Regions from separate parts of the Streptomyces sp. NPDC031670 genome, predicted to be linked through region 3. Evidence: riboswitches for the same ligand, from Rfam matches in the RefSeq annotation. Region 3 holds a riboswitch; each other region holds the start of a gene.
What was found. Region 3 has a riboswitch for cyclic di-AMP ahead of ACZ5ID_RS21475 (transglycosylase family protein). Riboswitches for the same ligand answer to the same signal wherever they lie in the genome.
Positions count from the first base shown of each region.

Region 1 (4,438 bases), on a different contig from region 3:
ACTCCTGGGAGGCCACCGGGTTCGACATCGGGGAGGAGCAGCAGCGGGCGCTGGCGCACCGGGCGGCCGGCCTGGGTGTGGAGCTGTTCGTCGTGGACGACGGCTGGTTCACCGGCCGCGCCCACGACGCGGCCGGGCTCGGCGACTGGACGCCCGACCCCGGCCGCTTCCCCCGCGGGCTGAAGCCGCTCGCGGACGACGTGCACGCGCTGGGCATGCGGTTCGGGATCTGGGTCGAGCCGGAGATGGTCAACCCCGACAGCGCGCTGTACCGGGCGCGTCCGGAGTGGGTGCAGCACCACAGCGGCCGGCGGCGCACCGAGTTCCGCAATCAGCTCGTCCTCAACCTCGCCCGCCCGGACGTCCAGGAGTACCTCTGGGAGCGGCTGGACGGGCTGCTCACCGAGGTGCCCGTCGACTATGTGAAGTGGGACTTCAACCGCTGCTTCAGCGACGCGGGCTGGCCGGGCGAGGCATATCCGCAGCGGCTCTGGATCGATCACGTACGCGCGCTGTACGGACTCCTCGACCGGCTGCGGACGGCCCACCCGGCGGTCGACTTCGAGTCCTGCTCGGGCGGCGGCGGCCGGATCGACCTCGGCATTCTCTCCCGTACCGACCAGGTGTGGACCTCCGACAACACCGACCCGCTGGACCGGCTCGCCATCCAGCACGGCTTCAGCCAGCTGCACCCGGCCCGGGTGATGGCCGCCTGGGTCACCGACAGCCCCAACACCCTGCTCAACGGCCGCCGCAGCAGCCTGCGCTTCCGCTTCCTGAGCGCCATGGCCGGGGTGCTCGGCATCGGCGGGGACCTCGCGCGGTGGAGCGAGGACGAACTGGCCGAGGCGCGCGGGTGGGTGGATCTCTACAAGGAGATCCGGCCGGTGGTGCAGCTGGGGGAGCAGTACCGGCTGCGGCCCCCGGACGGCGGGCTGAGCGCCGTCCAGTACGTGCGCGGCGACGACACCGTCGTCCTGGCCCACCTCCAGGCCCAGCACCACGGGGAGCGGCCCCCGGCCGTGCGGCTGCGCGCGCTGGACCCGGCGGCGGCCTACCGGTGCCTGGACACCGGTGCCGTGCACAGGGGGGCGCTCCTGCTGCACCGGGGCCTGGACACCGGACTCCGGGGGGATCTTGACGCGGCGCTGTTCCGCTTCCGGCGGGTGGGCGCGGGTCGCGGGTGAGGAGGGCCCCCGCGGCGAGCAAGGTAAAGACCCCTATTCGCGTGTATGTGCTGAAAACGGACAGCATGTGCGATAGGGGGCGAGAGGGTTGAAGTGGGTGGAACGTTCGTCCGGATTGGGCGATTTGATGGACCATGTCCATCTCCTCGGCGAGAAGGGGAGGTTGCCCGTGAGCAGCGTCATATCCGTGACGTTCCGTGGTGGCGGGCGCCGATGAATTCCCCCGCCCGGCCGGGCCTGTTGGGAATGCGGGTCCACGCAGGGTGACCGCAATTCCGGTGTGAATTCCCGGCCGGGAATGCCGAGAGGAAATCGGCACTTGTCGTGGCCCGCCGGGCTCGCTTACCGTCACCGCAATCCGGGTGGACCGCCGAATCCTGCCACCGCTCGGAATCCGCACCCATCCACGCGTGGCAGGAGCGGGGGACCCAGGTAAGCGCCGTCCGGAATTCCGGCACGGCTCGGGGTGAAGCCGAAGCACCATGACCGGTGCCCCGGCCGGGCAGCTCCAGCCCGAACCCGACAGCTCACCTCGCAGGCGCCGGAGAGGAATTCGCCATGCCCGCGAAGGGTAAGCACCGCCGTCCCAAGTCCAGCCCGATATCCCGGGGCATGGTCGCCGCCGGTACGGGTGGCGCCGCACTCGCCATCCCCCTGCTCGGTGCCACCGGAGCGCACGCCGCGGTGCAGACCGCCGCGCCCGCCACCGCTCCCCAGCAGGCCACCCGCAGCGCCGGGACCCTCGCCGCCGCCGCGCCCCAGGCCGCGCCGACCACGTACAAGGTCAAGAGCGGCGACTGCCTCTCGCGGATCGCCGAGGACCACCGGCTCGGTGGCTGGCAGCGGCTCTACCGGGACAACCGCGAGGTCATCGGCTCCGACCCGGCGCTGATCCGCCCGGGCATGAAGCTGGTCCTCGGTGCCAAGGCCAAGACGGGCGCGCCGCACGGCTCCGGCACGGCGAGCACGCACGAGTCCGGCACGAAGACGACGGCCCCCCAGACCCGCACCCCGGCGCCCTCTTCGCCCGCCCCGGCCATCCACGCCTCCACCACCGCGGACCAGGGTTCCTCCGCCGGTTTCCGCGCGCCCCTCGACAGCGTGAGCATCGGCACCCCGTACCGCATGGCCGGATCCATGTGGTCCAGCGGCTACCACACGGGCGTCGACTTCGCGGCCGAGACCGGCACCACGGTCAAGGCGGTCGGCGCGGGTACGGTCGTCTCGGCCGGGTGGGGCGGCGCCTACGGCAACCAGGTCGTCATCCGGCACGCGGACGGCATGTACTCCCAGTACGCCCACCTCTCGCAGCTCTCCGTCTCGGCCGGGCAGAGCGTGACCGCGGGCCAGCAGCTCGGACTCTCCGGTGCCACCGGCAACGTCACCGGCCCGCACCTGCACTTCGAGATCCGCACCACGCCCGACTACGGCTCGGACGTCGACCCGATCGCCTACCTCAGGCAGCAGGGCGCCACCCTCTGACCGACCCGGACTGTCCGGTGAGCCGGGGGTATTCGGCGTATTCCCGCTGGGGGAAACTGACCGGGTGGTCTATATCACCCACCGTCAACCCCTCCTTACGGTCGCGTAGGTCACACCGTTAAGGGAAAGATATGGTCTCGTGGCAGACGATTCGAGATCATTCAACAGCGGTACGTTCGGGTCGTACACGGCGATCGGCGACAGCTTCACGGAAGGTGTCGGCGACCCCGGCCCGGACGGGGCGTTCGTCGGCTGGGCGGACAGGTTCGCCGTGCTACTGGCAGATCAGCGACCGGAGGGGGCCTTTCGCTATGCCAATCTCGCGGTCCGCGGCAGGCTCCTCGACCAGATCGTCGAGGAGCAGGTACCACGGGCCAAGGAGCTCAAACCCGACCTGGTGACCTTCTGCGCGGGGGGCAACGACATCATCCGGCCGGGCAGTGACCCGGACGACGTGGCCGAGCGCTTCGAGCGCGCGGTCGCGGACCTGAAGAGCACGATTCCCACGGTGATGGTGACCACCGGGTTCGACACGCGCGGGGTGCCGGTCTTCAAGCACCTGCGCGGCAAGGTGGCGACGTACACCGCGCATGTGCGCTCCATCGCCGACCGCTACGGGTGCCCGGTGCTCGACCTGTGGTCGCTGAAGTCCGTCCAGGACAGGCGGGCGTGGGACGTCGACCGGCTGCATCTGTCGGCCGAGGGGCACACCCGGGTCGCGCTGCGCGCCGCCCAGGTGCTGGGGCTCGCGGTGCCGGCCGACCCGGACCAGCCGTGGCCCCCGCAGCCGCCGCGCGGCACGCTGGAGGTGCGGCGCGACGACATCCAGTGGGCGCGCGAGCATCTGGCGCCGTGGATCGGGCGACGGCTGCGGGGTGAGAGCTCGGGCGACCACGTGGAGCCCAAGCGCCCCGACCTGCTGCCCCTCTGACAGTCCATCAGGCCGCTGGTCCCCCAAGGACCGGCGGCAGCACTGACGGACCGTCCCAGGGGCCGGCGCCCGCACGGCTCAGCCGTGCAGCAGCTTCCGCTCCGTCTCCGGGTCCAGTCCGACCCGGGGGCGGTCCGGCCGCTGCGGCGCCTCGCCGCCGAGCGAGGCCAGCCAGGCCCAGGTGTCGGCGACCGTCTCCTCGACGGGCCGGCAGTTCAGCCCCGAGAGCACGGCCTTCCACACGTTCGAGCCGTGCATCGTGTCGTGCAGCTCGCCCGGCGGAATCCACACCGGCAGCTGGTTCCACGGCTCGACCCCGGCGGCCAGGATCGGTTCGGGGTCCGTCCAGCGCAGCTCCGCGCCGCCGCCGGTGACCCGCGCACACGCCTCCAGCAGCTCGCCCATGGTGGTGTGGTCCGGCGGGCAGACCAGGTTGTAGGGCCCGCAGAGCCCGAAGTCGGCGGCGCTCACGATCCACTCCGCCAAATCCCGTACGTCGATGAACTGCACCGGCAGATCGCGCGGCCCCGGCGCGAGCACCTCACCGCCGCGTGCCATGCGCCCCAGCCACCACGGCAGCCGCCCGATGTTCTCGTAGGGCCCGAGGATCAGCCCGGCGCGCACCAGCAGCGAGCGGTCCGGTCCGAACTCCCGGATCGCGGCCAGCTCGCCGCCCCGCTTGGCCCGCGCGTACGCCACGTCGTCCGAGGCGTCCGGCGACCCGTCGACGAGCGGCGCGCACTCGTCGGTCCCGGGCGGGACGGGGTGCTCGTACACGGAACGGCTCGACACGTACACGTACCGGGCGACGCGTCCCCGCGCGAGCAGCCTCGCCGCG
Region 1 is NZ_JBVILC010000009.1:312,791-317,228, reverse strand. Features, by position in the region: gene ACZ5ID_RS19745 (alpha-galactosidase) at 1-1,187, shown strand, start outside; cyclic di-AMP (ydaO/yuaA leader) riboswitch at 1,575-1,741, shown strand; gene ACZ5ID_RS19740 (M23 family metallopeptidase) at 1,746-2,669, shown strand; gene ACZ5ID_RS19735 (SGNH/GDSL hydrolase family protein) at 2,809-3,600, shown strand; gene ACZ5ID_RS19730 (NAD-dependent epimerase/dehydratase family protein) at 3,679-4,438, opposite strand, start outside.
Region 1: another riboswitch for cyclic di-AMP. It lies ahead of ACZ5ID_RS19740 (M23 family metallopeptidase); the one in region 3 lies ahead of ACZ5ID_RS21475 (transglycosylase family protein).

Region 2 (4,438 bases), on a different contig from region 3:
CCGGCGGCGTCGACGTCCCCGACATCGAGTCGGCCGTCGACGAGGAGCTCGCCCGGTTCGCCGAAGAGGGCCCCACGGCCGAGGAGATGGAGCGCGCCCAGGCCCAGCTGGAGCGCGAGTGGCTGGACCGGCTCGGCACGGTGGCGGGCCGCGCCGACGAACTCTGCAGGTACGCGGTGCTGTTCGGCGACCCCCAGCTCGCGCTGACCGCCGTCGACCGGGTCCTCGACATCACCGCCGAGGAGGTGCGGGACGTGGCCCGGGCCACCCTGCGCCCGGACAACAGGGCGGTGCTGGTCTACGAGCCGACCACCGCGGCAGCAGACGAGGCGGCCGAGGCCGCCGCAGAGGGAGCAGAGCAGTGAGCGAGACCGGCGTGACCATGCAGTTCCACCCCCAGCCGGCCGCCGGCACCGCGCGCCCCTGGGCCTTCCCCGCCCCCGGCCGCTCCACCCTGCCCAACGGGCTGACCGTGCTGCGCTGCGACCGCCCCGGCCAGCAGGTCGTGGCCGTCGAGATCTTCCTCGCCGCCCCGCTGGACGCCGAACCGGCCGGTCTGGACGGCGTCGCCACGATCATGGCGCGCGCGTTCTCCGAGGGCACCGACAAGCGCTCCGCCGAGGAGTTCGCCGCCGACCTGGAGCGCTGCGGCGCCACCCTGGACGCGCACGCGGACCACCCGGGCGTCCGGGTCTCCCTGGAGGTGCCGGTCTCCCGGCTCCCCAAGGCGCTCGGGCTGCTCGCGGAGGCGCTGCGGGCCCCCGCGTTCGCCGACGCCGAGGTCGACCGCCTGGTGCGCAACCGCCTCGACGAGATCCCGCACGAGCTGGCCAACCCGGCGCGCCGCGCCGCCCAGCAGCTCTCCCGGGAGCTCTTCCCGGCCAGTGCGCGCATGTCCCGCCCGCGCCAGGGCACCGAGGAGACCGTCGCGCGGATCGACGCCGCGGCGGTACGGGCCTTCTACGAGGCGTACGTACGCCCCGCCGCGGCCACCGCGGTGGTCGTGGGCGATCTGGGCGCCACCGACCTGGACGCCATCCTGGCGGACACCCTGGGCGCCTGGACCGGCACCCCGGCCGAGGAGCGTCCGATGCCGCCGGTCACCGCCGACGACACCGGCCGCGTGGTCATCGTGGACCGGCCGGGCGCCGTCCAGACGCAGCTCCTGATCGGCCGGATCGGTCCGGACCGCCACGACCGCGTCTGGCCCGCCCAGGTCCTCGGGACGTACTGCCTGGGCGGCACGCTCACCTCCCGCCTGGACCGCGTCCTGCGCGAGGAGAAGGGCTACACCTACGGAGTGCGCTCGTACGGCCAGGTGCTGCGCTCCGGTCCGGAGGGCACCGGCGCCGCCATGCTCGCCATCAGCGGCTCGGTGGACACGCCCAACACCGGCCCGGCCCTGGACGACCTGTGGACGGTGCTGCGCAAGCTCGCCGCCGAGGGGCTGACGGACGCCGAGCGCGAGACCGCCGTGCAGAACCTGGTGGGTGTGGCCCCGCTGAAGTACGAGACGGCCGCCGCCGTCGCCGGGACGCTGGCCGACCAGGTCGAGCAGCACCTCCCGGACGACTTCCAGGCGCAGTTGTACGCGCGCCTGGCCGACACCGGCACCGTGGAGGCCACGGCCGCGGTCGTCAGCGCCTTCCCGGTGGACCGTCTGGTGACGGTCCTCGTCGGAGACGCGGCGCAGATCGAGGAGCCCGTCAAGGCCCTCGGAATCGGTGAAGTCACCGTCGTGGCGGGCTGATTGAGCCGTCCGCCGAGGACGGGCGGACGATTCGGGTGAGGACCCCGGTGGCCGAGTGGCCACCGGGGTCCCCCTTTATGCCCGTTTTGTTGGGGAGGTTGCCTGTCTGTCATGTGGCGTGCGCAACAAAAAGTCGTGTCTGTTTGGTGATTGAAAGATCAGCCGTCTAGCGTCAGTCCGGCTGTCCGTCACCACCCGTCGCAGCCGCGGCACCGGACAGTCATCGCCGAGTCCCCAACTGGCGCGAGCCAGGGGAGCCGGGGACCCACTCAGTCCCTGGGGTGAATCGGACGCCTCCGTCCCGCGGAGGGGCCCGTAGGAGACCTTCCAGCTCCGAACCCGTCAGCTAACCCGGTAGGCGAGATGGAAGGAAAGGAACCGCCTCTCCATGGCGTTCACCCGTGCCACCGGGAAGCACCGTCGGCCCAGCGCCGTGTCGCGCAAGAGCGCGAACATAGCGGGCATCGCCACCCTCGCCACCGCCGGAGTCGTGGGCACCCTCGCCTCGCCGGCCATGGCCGCCGACAGCTCGGCGCCCGCCGCCGCCTCGGTCGAGGACACCGGCATCACCCAGGCCATCGTGATCGGTGACTCCCTCGCCGACCGGATCGACGCCCAGGCCGCCGCCCAGAAGCACGCCGCCGACAAGGCCCGCGCCGCCGCCGAGGCGAAGCGCAAGGCCGAGGCGAGGGCCAAGGAGGAGCGCGCCGCCAAGGAGCGCGCCGCCCGCGAGGCCGAGCGTAAGCGCCTCAACTCCTTCGTCGCCCCGATCGAGGGCGGTTACGTCTCCACCGGCTACAAGACCGGCGGCTCGATCTGGTCCTCCGGCAGCCACACCGGCATCGACTTCCACGCGGGCGAGGGCACCCCGGTGCACGCGGTCGGCCTGGGCACCGTCGTCGAGGCGGGCTGGGGCGGCGCCTACGGCAACAACATCGTGATCCGGATGAACGACGGCACGTACACGCAGTACGGCCACCTCTCGTCCATCGGGGTGTACGTCGGCCAGCGCGTCGAGCCGGGCCAGCAGATCGCCCTCTCCGGCAACACCGGCAACACCACCGGCCCGCACCTCCACTTCGAGGCCCGCACGGCCCCGACGTACGGCTCGGACATCGACCCGATGGCGTACCTGCGCTCGCACGGCGTCAACGTCTGACCCGGCCGTCCCCGCACCGAACCGCAAGCCCCCGCCGCGTCGCGCCGGGGGCTTCGGCGTGCCGTCCGGCGCACGTACCCCGCCGGTGGCCAAAAGATATGCATTGCATACGGCACGTCACCGGGAATTAACAGGCGCTGGAATAGAGTCGCCGAACAGGCGTCGATCGACCGCGTTTCGCGGGGATTAAGGCGGAGGTTCGGTCATGCGCATTCCCGCGCAATCGGTATGCACGGCAATCCGCGACGACATCGTCGCGGGGCTCTTCGCGCGCGGCAGCCGGCTCACCGAGGAAGTGCTCGCACGGCGGTACGGGGTCTCCCGCGTCCCGGTCCGCGAGGCGCTGCGCACGCTGGAGTCCGAGGGGTTCGTCACCACGCGCCGGCACGCCGGTGCCTGCGTCGCCGAGCCGACCGAGCAGGAGGCGGCCGACCTGCTCGAACTGCGCGCCATGCTGGAGCCGCTGGCCGCCTCGCGCGCCGCCGCCCGGCGCACCGAGGCCCATCTGAAGGTGCTGCGCGGGCTGGTCAGGCTCGGCCAGGACCGTGTCCGGCGGGCCCAGGGCGAGGATCTGCGCTCGCTGGACGGCTGGTTCCACGAGACGCTCGCCCAGGCCTCCGGCAGCCCCGGCCTCATCGCGCTGCTCACCCAGCTGCGACACAAGATCGCCTGGATGTACGTGGTGGAGCGGCCGGCGCTGCCCGCCGAGTGCTGGGCGGAGCACGCGGCGATCGTGGACGCGCTGGCGCGCGGCGACGCCGAACGGGCCAGGTCGCTGGCCGCCCGCCACGCCGAGCGCGCGTTTTCCGCCCATCGGCTGCGGCGTCCGGCGGACGTGAGGATCCCGCAACATGCAGTAAACACCGCGAGCGTCCGTGCTTAACAAGGTCGCCGTATACAAAGAAGTGATTCGGCGGGGTTCTTCCGTGCTGCCCGAAATCAGCCCGGAAAGTGGGGGCGGGGGCGGCGGGTCCGTGTCACTGGGCGAATAAGCCGGAGCCTACGCGGGGGGAAAGGAAAGGAGCCGCGGACCCGGAATTCAGGGTCCGCGGCTCCGATCGCGAAGTGCGGTGGCACGCAGTGCGGTGACGCGGCGCTCCGGGGCCGGTGGTCCGGCCGGCCGGGTGCGGTCAGCCGTCAGACGGTCTCGGGGAGCTCCTCGAGACCTTCCTCGACCAGCTTGGCCAGCCGGTCCAGAGCCGCCTCGGCGCCCTCCGCCTCGGAGGCCAGCACGATCTCCTCGCCGCCCTGCGCGCCCAGGCCGAGCACCGCGAGCATGGAGGCGGCGTTGACCGGGTTGCCGTCGGCCTTGGCGATCGTCACCGGGACGCCGGAGGCCGTGGCGGCGCGGACGAAGAGGGAAGCGGGGCGGGCGTGCAGGCCCTCGGCCCAGCCGACATTGACGCGGCGCTCAGCCATGGTGATGCCCTTCGAGATCTCTCACGGTTGTCTAGACCAGTCTCTCATGTCCTGTGCGGTGCTCGTGCCGACGTCGGTGCCCGGATCCGGCGGCCCCTCGGCCCTGGCCA
Region 2 is NZ_JBVILC010000001.1:170,954-175,391, forward strand. Features, by position in the region: gene ACZ5ID_RS00745 (M16 family metallopeptidase) at 1-365, shown strand, start outside; gene ACZ5ID_RS00750 (M16 family metallopeptidase) at 383-1,750, shown strand; cyclic di-AMP (ydaO/yuaA leader) riboswitch at 1,965-2,126, shown strand; gene ACZ5ID_RS00755 (M23 family metallopeptidase) at 2,139-2,909, shown strand; gene ACZ5ID_RS00760 (GntR family transcriptional regulator) at 3,115-3,792, shown strand; gene ACZ5ID_RS00765 (HPr family phosphocarrier protein) at 4,047-4,328, opposite strand.
Region 2: another riboswitch for cyclic di-AMP. It lies ahead of ACZ5ID_RS00755 (M23 family metallopeptidase); the one in region 3 lies ahead of ACZ5ID_RS21475 (transglycosylase family protein).

Region 3 (4,438 bases):
GGGATGATGATCCGGCACGGCAAGGGCCCGCGCGGGGGCGTGGCCCGCTCGGTGAAGAAGATGCGCGGCTACCTCCTCGAACTCATCCACCGCAAGAGGGAGGACCCGGGCGAGGACCTCATCTCCGGCCTCATCCGCGCCAGCGACCACGGCGAGCACCTCACCGAGAACGAGGCCGCGGCGATGGCCTTCATCCTGCTGTTCGCCGGGTTCGAGACGACCGTCAACCTCATCGGCAACGGGATGTACGCCCTGCTGCGCGATCCCGGGCAGCGCGAACGGCTGCAGAGCTCGCTCGCGGCCGGGGAGTCGGAGCTGCTGGACACCGGCATCGAGGAACTGCTGCGCTACGACGGGCCCGTGGAGATGGCCACCTGGCGCTTCGCCACCCGGCCGCTGACGATCGGGGGCCAGGACATCGCCGCGGGCGACCCGGTGCTGGTCGTCCTCGCCGCCGCCGACCGCGATCCCGACCGCTTCCCCGACCCGGACACGCTCGACCTGGGCCGGCGCGACAACCAGCACCTCGGCTACGGCCACGGCATCCACTACTGCCTGGGCGCGCCCCTGGCCAGACTGGAGGCGAGGACCGCGCTGGCCACCTTGCTGCGGCGCCTTCCTGACCTGCGGCTGGCGGCGGATCCTGCCGATTTGCGCTGGCGGGGCGGGCTGATCATGCGCGGACTGCGCACCCTTCCGGTCGCGTTCACACCCACCAGAACTGACGGTTCGTCAAAACTGTGACTTTGGCGTTATCGCGGGTGCATCGACTTGTGACAAGCGTTCGAGTACGGCTACGTTCACCCCTCGACTCGCCAAACCAGGCGCAACGCCCGGCCCGGCAGTCACAGACGTAGTCACACGGAAGGCCACAGCATGCGCTCCGGGAACGGACGGCACCGCCGCCCCCGCCAGGCTCCCGCACTCGTCGTCGCGGCGGGGGTGACCGGCTCGGCCCTCGCCCTTCCGCTCTTCGCGGCGAGCGGCGCGAGCGCCGCGACCGCGTCCACCTGGGACAGCGTGGCGGAGTGCGAGAGCGGCGGCGCGTGGAGCGCCGACTTCGGCAACGGACTGTACGGCGGGCTCCAGTTCTCCCAGGAGACCTGGCAGAACTACGGCGGCACGGCGTACGCCGAGCGGGCCGACCTGGCCAGCCGGGCGCAGCAGATAGCGGTCGCCGAGAAGGTGCTCGCGGCGAAGGGCCCGAAGGCCTTCACCAGCTGCTCGGGGGTCTCCGGGCTCACCGCGGGCGGCGGCGCGCCGGCCGTCGACCCGGGCGCCTCGCCCTCGCCGTACGTCCCCTCCGAGGAGGGGGCCGCGACCCCGGACACCACGGCCACGCCGTCGGCGCCCGCCAAGAAGCCGCCGGCGTCCACCACGCCGTCCCCGTCGACCTCCACCGCTCCCAAGCGGTCCACGACGCCCTCGGCGTCCTCGGCGCCGTCCACGGGCGCGAGCGGCCGGCCCGGCTCCGCCGACGCGGGCGTCCCGGCCGGGACCGCCGGCGCGGGCACCGGTTCCGCCTCTGGCGGCAAGCACCGCGGCACCCCGGACCCGGCCGAGACCGGCACCCCCGCGACCACCGAGCCGGGCAATACGGACAACACGCATGAAGCGGGGCGTCACGCCTCGCGAGGTGACGCCGCGTCACGCGAGTCGGGCGATGTGCTGGCCGCCGAGGGCGACTACACCGTCCGCCCCGGCGACAACCTGTGGGACATCTCGCGCTCGCACAAGGTCGAGGGCGGCTGGTCCGCGCTCTACAAGGCGAACGAGAAGACGATCGGCGCCGACCCGAACCTCATCCTGCCTGGCCAGAACCTTGATCTGAACCCGGCGAAGACGGACAACCCGGCCCCGGCCAAGGGGTAGTTCAGGGGCCTATGTCCACTTCTGTGCAAGTGAGACAAGGGTCTCTTTCCGTCAACTGCCCTGTCCCGTCCGTCCGGTACGGGCGTTACGCCCCCGACCTGCGGAAACGGCGGTTACGGAAGAGCCGGGAGGGGCGATTTCTCCCTGATGTGCCCCTTTGAACATCAGGGGTTGGTGTGTTTACGGTCGAAGCGCTCGTCACCACGGGCCCCTTCGACCGGAAACGCCGAATCCTGCCGCCGGTCGCGGGGAACAGTCGACGCTCGATGCGCCGTAGGCAGGAGCGGGGGACCCAAGGTAAGCGCCGGGCCCGGCCGTTGAGGGACGTACGCCATACGGCGAGACGTACGAAGCGGCGGGGAACGGCTTGGGGTGAAGACGCGCCACTGGGCGCGGCCGGGCCACTCACTCGCCCGAACCCGACAGCTCACCTCGCAGGCGTCGGTGAGGAGAACTCCATGCTGCTTTCCGGCAAGGGCAAGCACCGCCGCCCGTCCAAGGCCGTCCGAGTCGTCACGCTGGCCGGTGTCACCGGCGCCGCCGTCGCCGCCCCGCTGATGGCCGCCGGCTCCGCCTCCGCCGCCTCCGTCTCCACCTGGGACGCCGTCGCCCAGTGCGAGTCCGGCGGCAACTGGTCCATCAACACCGGCAACGGCTACTACGGCGGTCTGCAGTTCTCGCAGTCCTCCTGGGTCGCGGCGGGCGGCACGCAGTACGCCTCCCGCGCCGACCTGGCCAGCAAGGGCCAGCAGATCGCCACGGCCGAGAAGCTGCTCGCCATGCAGGGGCCGGGTGCCTGGTCCTGCGCCGGTGCGGGCAACCTGACCGCCGGTGGGTCGGCCGCCGACGTCGACACGTCCGGCTCCTCGGCCACGCCGAAGGCCGCGCCGAAGAAGGCCGCGCCCAAGGCGGCGCCCGCCCCGAAGCGCGAGTCGGCCCCCGCCTCGCGCGGCGAGTCCCGTCCGGCGCCGGTCAGGACCGGCGACGGCGAGTACAAGGTGAAGGCTGGGGACACCCTGGGCTCCATCGCCTCGGCGCACGGCGTCAAGGGCGGCTGGGAGAAGCTGTTCGAGCTGAACAAGGACGTCGTCAAGGACGCGAACCTGATCTACGTGAACCAGCAGCTGCACCTGAGCTAGCCCGACCCGCGGCCCGTAGGTGGCTGAGCGAGCGGTTCCCCGCGCCCCCGAGTACCCAGGGGCGCGGGGAACTGCGCGCCAAGCCAAGGCCGGTCGGCAGACAAAGGCGCACCCCCGGCCCCCCAAAGGGGCGCGGGGAACTGCGCGACCAGCCCCCACCGGGCCGCAGACGGATCCGCACCGCACCCCGCAGGGCCCCGCACCGCACCCCGCAGAGCCCCGCAGGCCCCCCACTCAGCTGACAGCTGAACCGGGGCCCCGGGGGGGCGAACCCCCGGGCAAGGACCCCGCCCCGCACCACACACGGGGCGGGGCTTTGTTTCGTTCGGGAACATTTTGCCCCCCGTTTCGTCCCACGGGCCGGTCGGTCGGCTGGTGGATGCCCCGGAGCCGGTTAGGCTCAGGGGTGCCGGACCAAGCGGCCCGGCGTTTCCGCGTCACATCCCAGAAGGAGATGCTCGTGCCGTCCATCGACGTCGTCGTAGCCCGGGAAATCCTGGACTCCCGAGGCAACCCCACGGTCGAGGTCGAGGTCGGCCTCGACGACGGCAGCACGGGTCGTGCCGCCGTTCCGTCCGGCGCGTCCACCGGCGCCTTCGAGGCCATCGAGCTCCGCGACGGTGACCCGAACCGCTACCACGGCAAGGGCGTCGAGAAGGCCGTCCTCGCGGTGATCGAGCAGATCGGCCCGGAGCTCGTCGGCTACGACGCCACCGAGCAGCGCCTGATCGACCAGGCGATGTTCGACCTGGACGCCACGGACAACAAGGGCTCGCTCGGCGCCAACGCCATCCTCGGCGTCTCGCTCGCCGTCGCCCACGCCGCCTCCGAGGCCAGCGACCTGCCGCTCTTCCGCTACCTGGGCGGCCCGAACGCGCACCTGCTGCCCGTCCCGATGATGAACATCCTCAACGGTGGGTCGCACGCCGACTCCAACGTCGACATCCAGGAGTTCATGATTGCGCCGATCGGCGCGGAGTCCTTCTCCGAGGCGCTGCGCTGGGGCACCGAGGTCTACCACACCCTCAAGGCCGTCCTGAAGCGCAAGGGCCTGTCCACCGGCCTCGGCGACGAGGGCGGCTTCGCCCCGAACCTGGACTCCAACCGCGCCGCCCTGGACCTGATCCTGGAGGCCATCAAGGAGGCCGGTTACACCCCGGGCAAGGACGTCGCGCTCGCCCTCGACGTCGCCGCGTCCGAGTTCTACAAGGACGGCAAGTACGAGTTCGAGGGCCAGTCCCGCACGGCCGCCGAGATGACCGAGTACTACGCGGAGCTCGTCGACGCGTACCCGCTGGTCTCCATCGAGGACCCGCTCTTCGAGGACGACTGGGCCGGCTGGAACACCATCACCGCCAAGCTCGGCGACCGGGTCCAGCTCGTTGGTGACGACCTGTTCGTCACCAACCCCGAGCGCCTCGCCCGCG
Region 3 is NZ_JBVILC010000011.1:89,042-93,479, reverse strand. Features, by position in the region: gene ACZ5ID_RS21485 (cytochrome P450 family protein) at 1-744, shown strand, start outside; gene ACZ5ID_RS21480 (transglycosylase family protein) at 877-1,872, shown strand; cyclic di-AMP (ydaO/yuaA leader) riboswitch at 2,192-2,328, shown strand; gene ACZ5ID_RS21475 (transglycosylase family protein) at 2,331-3,011, shown strand; gene eno (phosphopyruvate hydratase) at 3,472-4,438, shown strand, end outside.

Region 4 (4,438 bases), on a different contig from region 3:
TTCAGCTCGCTGAGCTCCGCGTCCGTGAGCTCCAGGTCCGCGACCGCGAGGAGCGCGGGCAGCTGCTCGACGGTCCGGGCCGAGGCGATCGGGGCGACCACGGTCGGCTGCGCGGCGAGCCAGGCGAGCGCCACGCTCGCGGGCTCGGCGTCGTGCGCCCGCGCGACCCGGTCGAGCGCGGCCAGCACCTTCACGCCCCGCTCGGTGTCCAGGTGCTTGGCGGCGCCCCCGGCCCGCGGGCTGTCCACGACCTGGCCGGGGCGGTACTTGCCGGTGAGGAAGCCGGCGGCGAGCGAGAAGTACGGGACGGCGGCCAGGCCCGAGCGGCCGGCGGTGTCCTGGAGCGTGCCCTCGTAGGTGCCGCGCGAGACCAGGTTGTAGTGCGGCTGGAGGGCGACGTACTTGGTCAGGCCCTCGCGGTCGGAGAAGTCCAGGGAGTCCTGGAGCCGCTCGGGGGAAATGTTGGAGGCGGCGACCGCACGCACCTTGCCGTCCTTCACCAGCTGGTCGAGGGCGGTGACGATCTCCTCGACGGGGACGGACTCGTCGTCGAAGTGCGTGTAGTACAGGTCGATGTAGTCGGTGCCGAGGCGGCGCAGCGACTCCTCGGCGGCGGCCTTGACGGTGGGGGCCGCGAGGCCCTTGAACGCGGGGTGCCCGCCGCCCTTGGTGGCGAGCACGACGTCCTCGCGGTTGCCGCGCGCCGCCAGCCACCGGCCGATGATCCGCTCGGACTCGCCGCCCTCGTTGCCCGGCGCCCACGCGGAGTACACGTCGGCGGTGTCCACGAAGTTGCCGCCCGCCTCGGTGTACGCGTCGAGCACCGCGAACGAGGCGGCCTCGTCGGCGGTCCAGCCGAAGACGTTGCCGCCCAGGGCGAGCGGGAAGACGGACAGGTCGGAGGAGCCGAGCGGGCGCAGAGAGGTCATGGAGGGTGAACGGAGCGGCGGGGCACGGCTATTCCGCACCCCCGCAACCCCCGGGCCGCGCGCGGGTCAGGGGGTGAGGCCCTTGGACCGCAGCCACGTCATCGGGTCGACGCCGGTGCCGTCCGGGGTGTGCACCTCCAGGTGCAGATGCGGGCCCGTCACATTGCCGGTGGCGCCGACGCGGCCGATCGTCTCGCCCGTCGTCACCTTCTGCCCGGCGCTGACCGCGATGGAGGACTGGTGGCAGTACCAGAGCTCCGAGCCGTCCTCCAGCTCGACGACCGTGCGGTAGCCGTACGAGCCGGACCAGCCCGCGGACTTGACCGTGCCGCCGTGGACCGCCTTGAGGGGGGTGCCGGTGGGGGCGGCGAAGTCGAGGCCGGTGTGGTGGCCGGAGGACCACATCGAGCCGGCCTCGCCGAAGGTGGAGGTGATCGTGTACGAGGCGACCGGGAGCGAGTAGCTCTTGGCGAGCTCGGCCAGCCGCTCCTCCTCGGCCTTCTTCGCGGCGGCCTCCTCGGCGGCCTTCTTCGCCGCCTCGGCCTTCTGCCGGGCGGCGCTCTGCGCGGACTTCGCCTCGGCCGCCGCCTGCTGCGCCGCGGTCTTCTCGGCGGCTGCCCTCGCCTCGGCCTCGGCGTTGTTCTGCTGCTGCTCGGCCTGCTGGAGGATGCGGGCGCGCAGGGCCTCACCGGCGCCCGTGGCGCCCTGTTCGGCGGCGGCCCGGGAGACGCCCGCCATGGTGAGGGGCGCGTCGGCGACGGATCTGTCGGCCCGGGCGGCCGGAGAGGCGTCGCCGGTGTCGTCGCCCGTGTCGTCGCCCGCGATGTCGGCGATCAGTGCGCCGACGCCCGGCAGGGACTTCACATCGGGGAGATTGTCCGCGACGGAGTCGGGCAGGGATATGGAGACCGGCGGCTTGGTCTGCGCACTGGCCATGCCGCCCGCGCCGACGGCCGCGATGACGCCGACGCCGAGGACGGTGGAGCTGCGGGCGAGGCCGCCGCGCTGCTTGATGACGCGGTGCCGGCCGCGCACCGAGGCCACGGACTCCTCCGTGGGGTTCCACTCCTCCCACACGCCGGTGTCGCTGGGCGCGGTCCCGTACGGGGTGACGGGGGGAAGCGGCGGGGTGCCGAGGGCAGGCTCGTTGGACGCCACGGGGGCGCTCCTTTCCTTCCTTCTCGCCTACCGGGTCAGCGGTGGGGGGTCCCCCCTGCTCCTTGAGAGCTTGGGGGAGGATTCGGAGCAGGAAGGTCTCCTACGGGCACCTTTTCGACGGTACGAAGGTGCTCGATTCACCCCAGGTGGTGGTTCCCCGGTTCCCTTGCGGAATTCGGCGCGTGCGCACGGTGCCGCCTCTACGACGGCTGGGACGACCGCGCTGCGTTATCGAACGTTAATAGACAGGCGGACCGGATTCCAAGCCGTTCCGGGCAATCGCCCGGGACAGCCGCTGATGGTGCGTCAATTCCGGTGCGTAAGGACGCCGTTCGGCCACGGACGGTCACGGCACCACCGGCATCGTCCGCCGCCGCTCCGGCTGCCCCGCCGCGGGCCGCCCGACCGCCAGCAGCGCCATGTCGTCGTTCGCGCCCCCGCCCGTATGTCTGCGCACATCGTCGACGAGCGCGTCCAGGACCTGTTCCGGCCCCGGGAAGATCCGGCCGCGCAGCCGCTCGTGCGGGTCGTAGAAGACCCCGGGCGGCTCCACCGAACGCGCCTCGGAGAGGCCGTCCGTGTAGAGGAGCAGCGTCGCCCCGAGCGGGAAGGGGTAGGTGTCCGCCCGGTCCGGCCACACCCCGAGCTCCGCCATCCCCAGCGGCAGCGCGGGGTCGGACGGGGTGAGCGCGTCGAGCGCCCCGTCGGCGTGGAGGAGCAGCGGTTCGGGGTGGCCCCGGTTCACCAGCCGTACGGTCGTGGCGCCGTGCGGGATCTCGGCGAGCACGGCCGTGGTGAACCCCTCGAAGGCGTCCAGACCGTCGCGCCGGGTGCCCTCGCGGGTCAGCGCGCGCTCCAGCCGCCCGGCCACCGCCTCCAGCGTCGTCTCCTGCTCGGCCGCCTCCCGGAACGCCCCGATCACCACGGCCACCGCCTCGACCGCCTCCAGCCCCTTGCCCCGGACGTCCCCGACGACCAGGCGCACCCCGTACGGCGTGTCCTGGACGGCGAAGAGGTCCCCGCCGATGAACGCCCCGGCCTGGGCCGCCTCGTACCGCGCGGCCACCTGGAGGCCGCCGATCCGCGCGGCGGGCCTGGGCAGGACGGCGCGCTGGGCGGTCTCCGCGATGACCCGCGCCGAGGCCAGGCGTTCGCCGCTGCGGCGCAGCATGCGGTTGGTGAGCAGGGCCAGGGCGCCGACGGTGGTGACGGTGAACAGTTCGCTGACCGCCTCCCCGGTGCTGGGGATGTCGTGGAGGTACTCGGTGAGCAGCACCGCCCCGACCGCGGAGGTGCTCGCGACGGCGGTGCCGAGGGGGCCGAAGAAGGGGGCCGCGATCAGCGGGGCCGCGGCGAACAGGGCCGCCGCGGTCAGATCGGGCGGGGTCGCCACGTCGAGGACGACCCCGGCAACGAGCAGCAGCGCGGGCAGGGCACGCACCAGGGCCGGGCGCCGGGAGCCCTCCCGGCCGCCGCCGTCCGATCGCTGCCGCACCCGTGGTCTCCCGCCCGTCCGCAGGCCGCCGGCGTTCCCGCGCGCCCCACTCAGGGTGCCGGGCCCGGCGGCCCGCCGCGAACGCTCCTCGGCCAACCGGGTGCGCCGCGCGCCCCTCAGTGCCGGTCGGCGCCCGTGCCGATCAGCCGCGCCCGGCAGCGGCGGGGCCCGGGCCGGCCGTGGACGCAGGCCCCCCGGGCGTGGCGCCGGACCGCCGGACCGCCGGGCACGGCGGCGGCGGCGCCCCTGGCGTGCGAGGGCGCGGAGATCCAGGGCGCGACAGGAGACAGGGGCCGTGACAGCGGCAGGGAGAGGCACATCAGCAGCGCGCACAGGGCGAGGAACAGCGGCACGGCGGGCGTCCCGCGCCGCGTCGCCGCTCGCAGCAGTCCATCCACGCGCTCGCGCATAGCAATCGCGAGACTACTGTACGTACCCAAGTCGGCGGGACAACGGGACAGGCCCGGGACAGGCCCGGGACATGCCGAAGGCCCGGCACATTCGCATGTGCCGGGCCTTGGGACTTCAGTAGCGGGGACAGGATTTGAACCTGCGACCTCTGGGTTATGAGCCCAGCGAGCTACCGAGCTGCTCCACCCCGCGTCGGTAAACACAACTGTACGGCATGCCGGACGGTGCTCCGTACCGCTTTACGGACGGCGCCGCGCTCAGGCCGACCAGTGGCCCCGGGAGGCGGCCAGCACGAAGCCCGGGCCGAAGCCGATGATCAGGCCGGACTGCCGGTCGCCGGGGGCCTGCGCGAAGGTGCGGGCCAGCACGTCGAGGACGGCCGAGCCGCCCAGGTTCCCGTTGGCGGCCAGGCTCGCCCAGGCGTGCCGCAGGGCGCCGTGGTCGC
Region 4 is NZ_JBVILC010000002.1:649,136-653,573, reverse strand. Features, by position in the region: gene ACZ5ID_RS07055 (aldo/keto reductase) at 1-929, opposite strand, end outside; gene ACZ5ID_RS07050 (M23 family metallopeptidase) at 996-2,087, opposite strand; cyclic di-AMP (ydaO/yuaA leader) riboswitch at 2,097-2,278, opposite strand; gene ACZ5ID_RS07045 (PP2C family protein-serine/threonine phosphatase) at 2,434-3,636, opposite strand; gene ACZ5ID_RS07040 (hypothetical protein) at 3,699-3,992, opposite strand; tRNA gene ACZ5ID_RS07035 (tRNA-Met) at 4,112-4,185, opposite strand; gene ACZ5ID_RS07030 (PhlD) at 4,251-4,438, opposite strand, start outside.
Region 4: another riboswitch for cyclic di-AMP. It lies ahead of ACZ5ID_RS07050 (M23 family metallopeptidase); the one in region 3 lies ahead of ACZ5ID_RS21475 (transglycosylase family protein).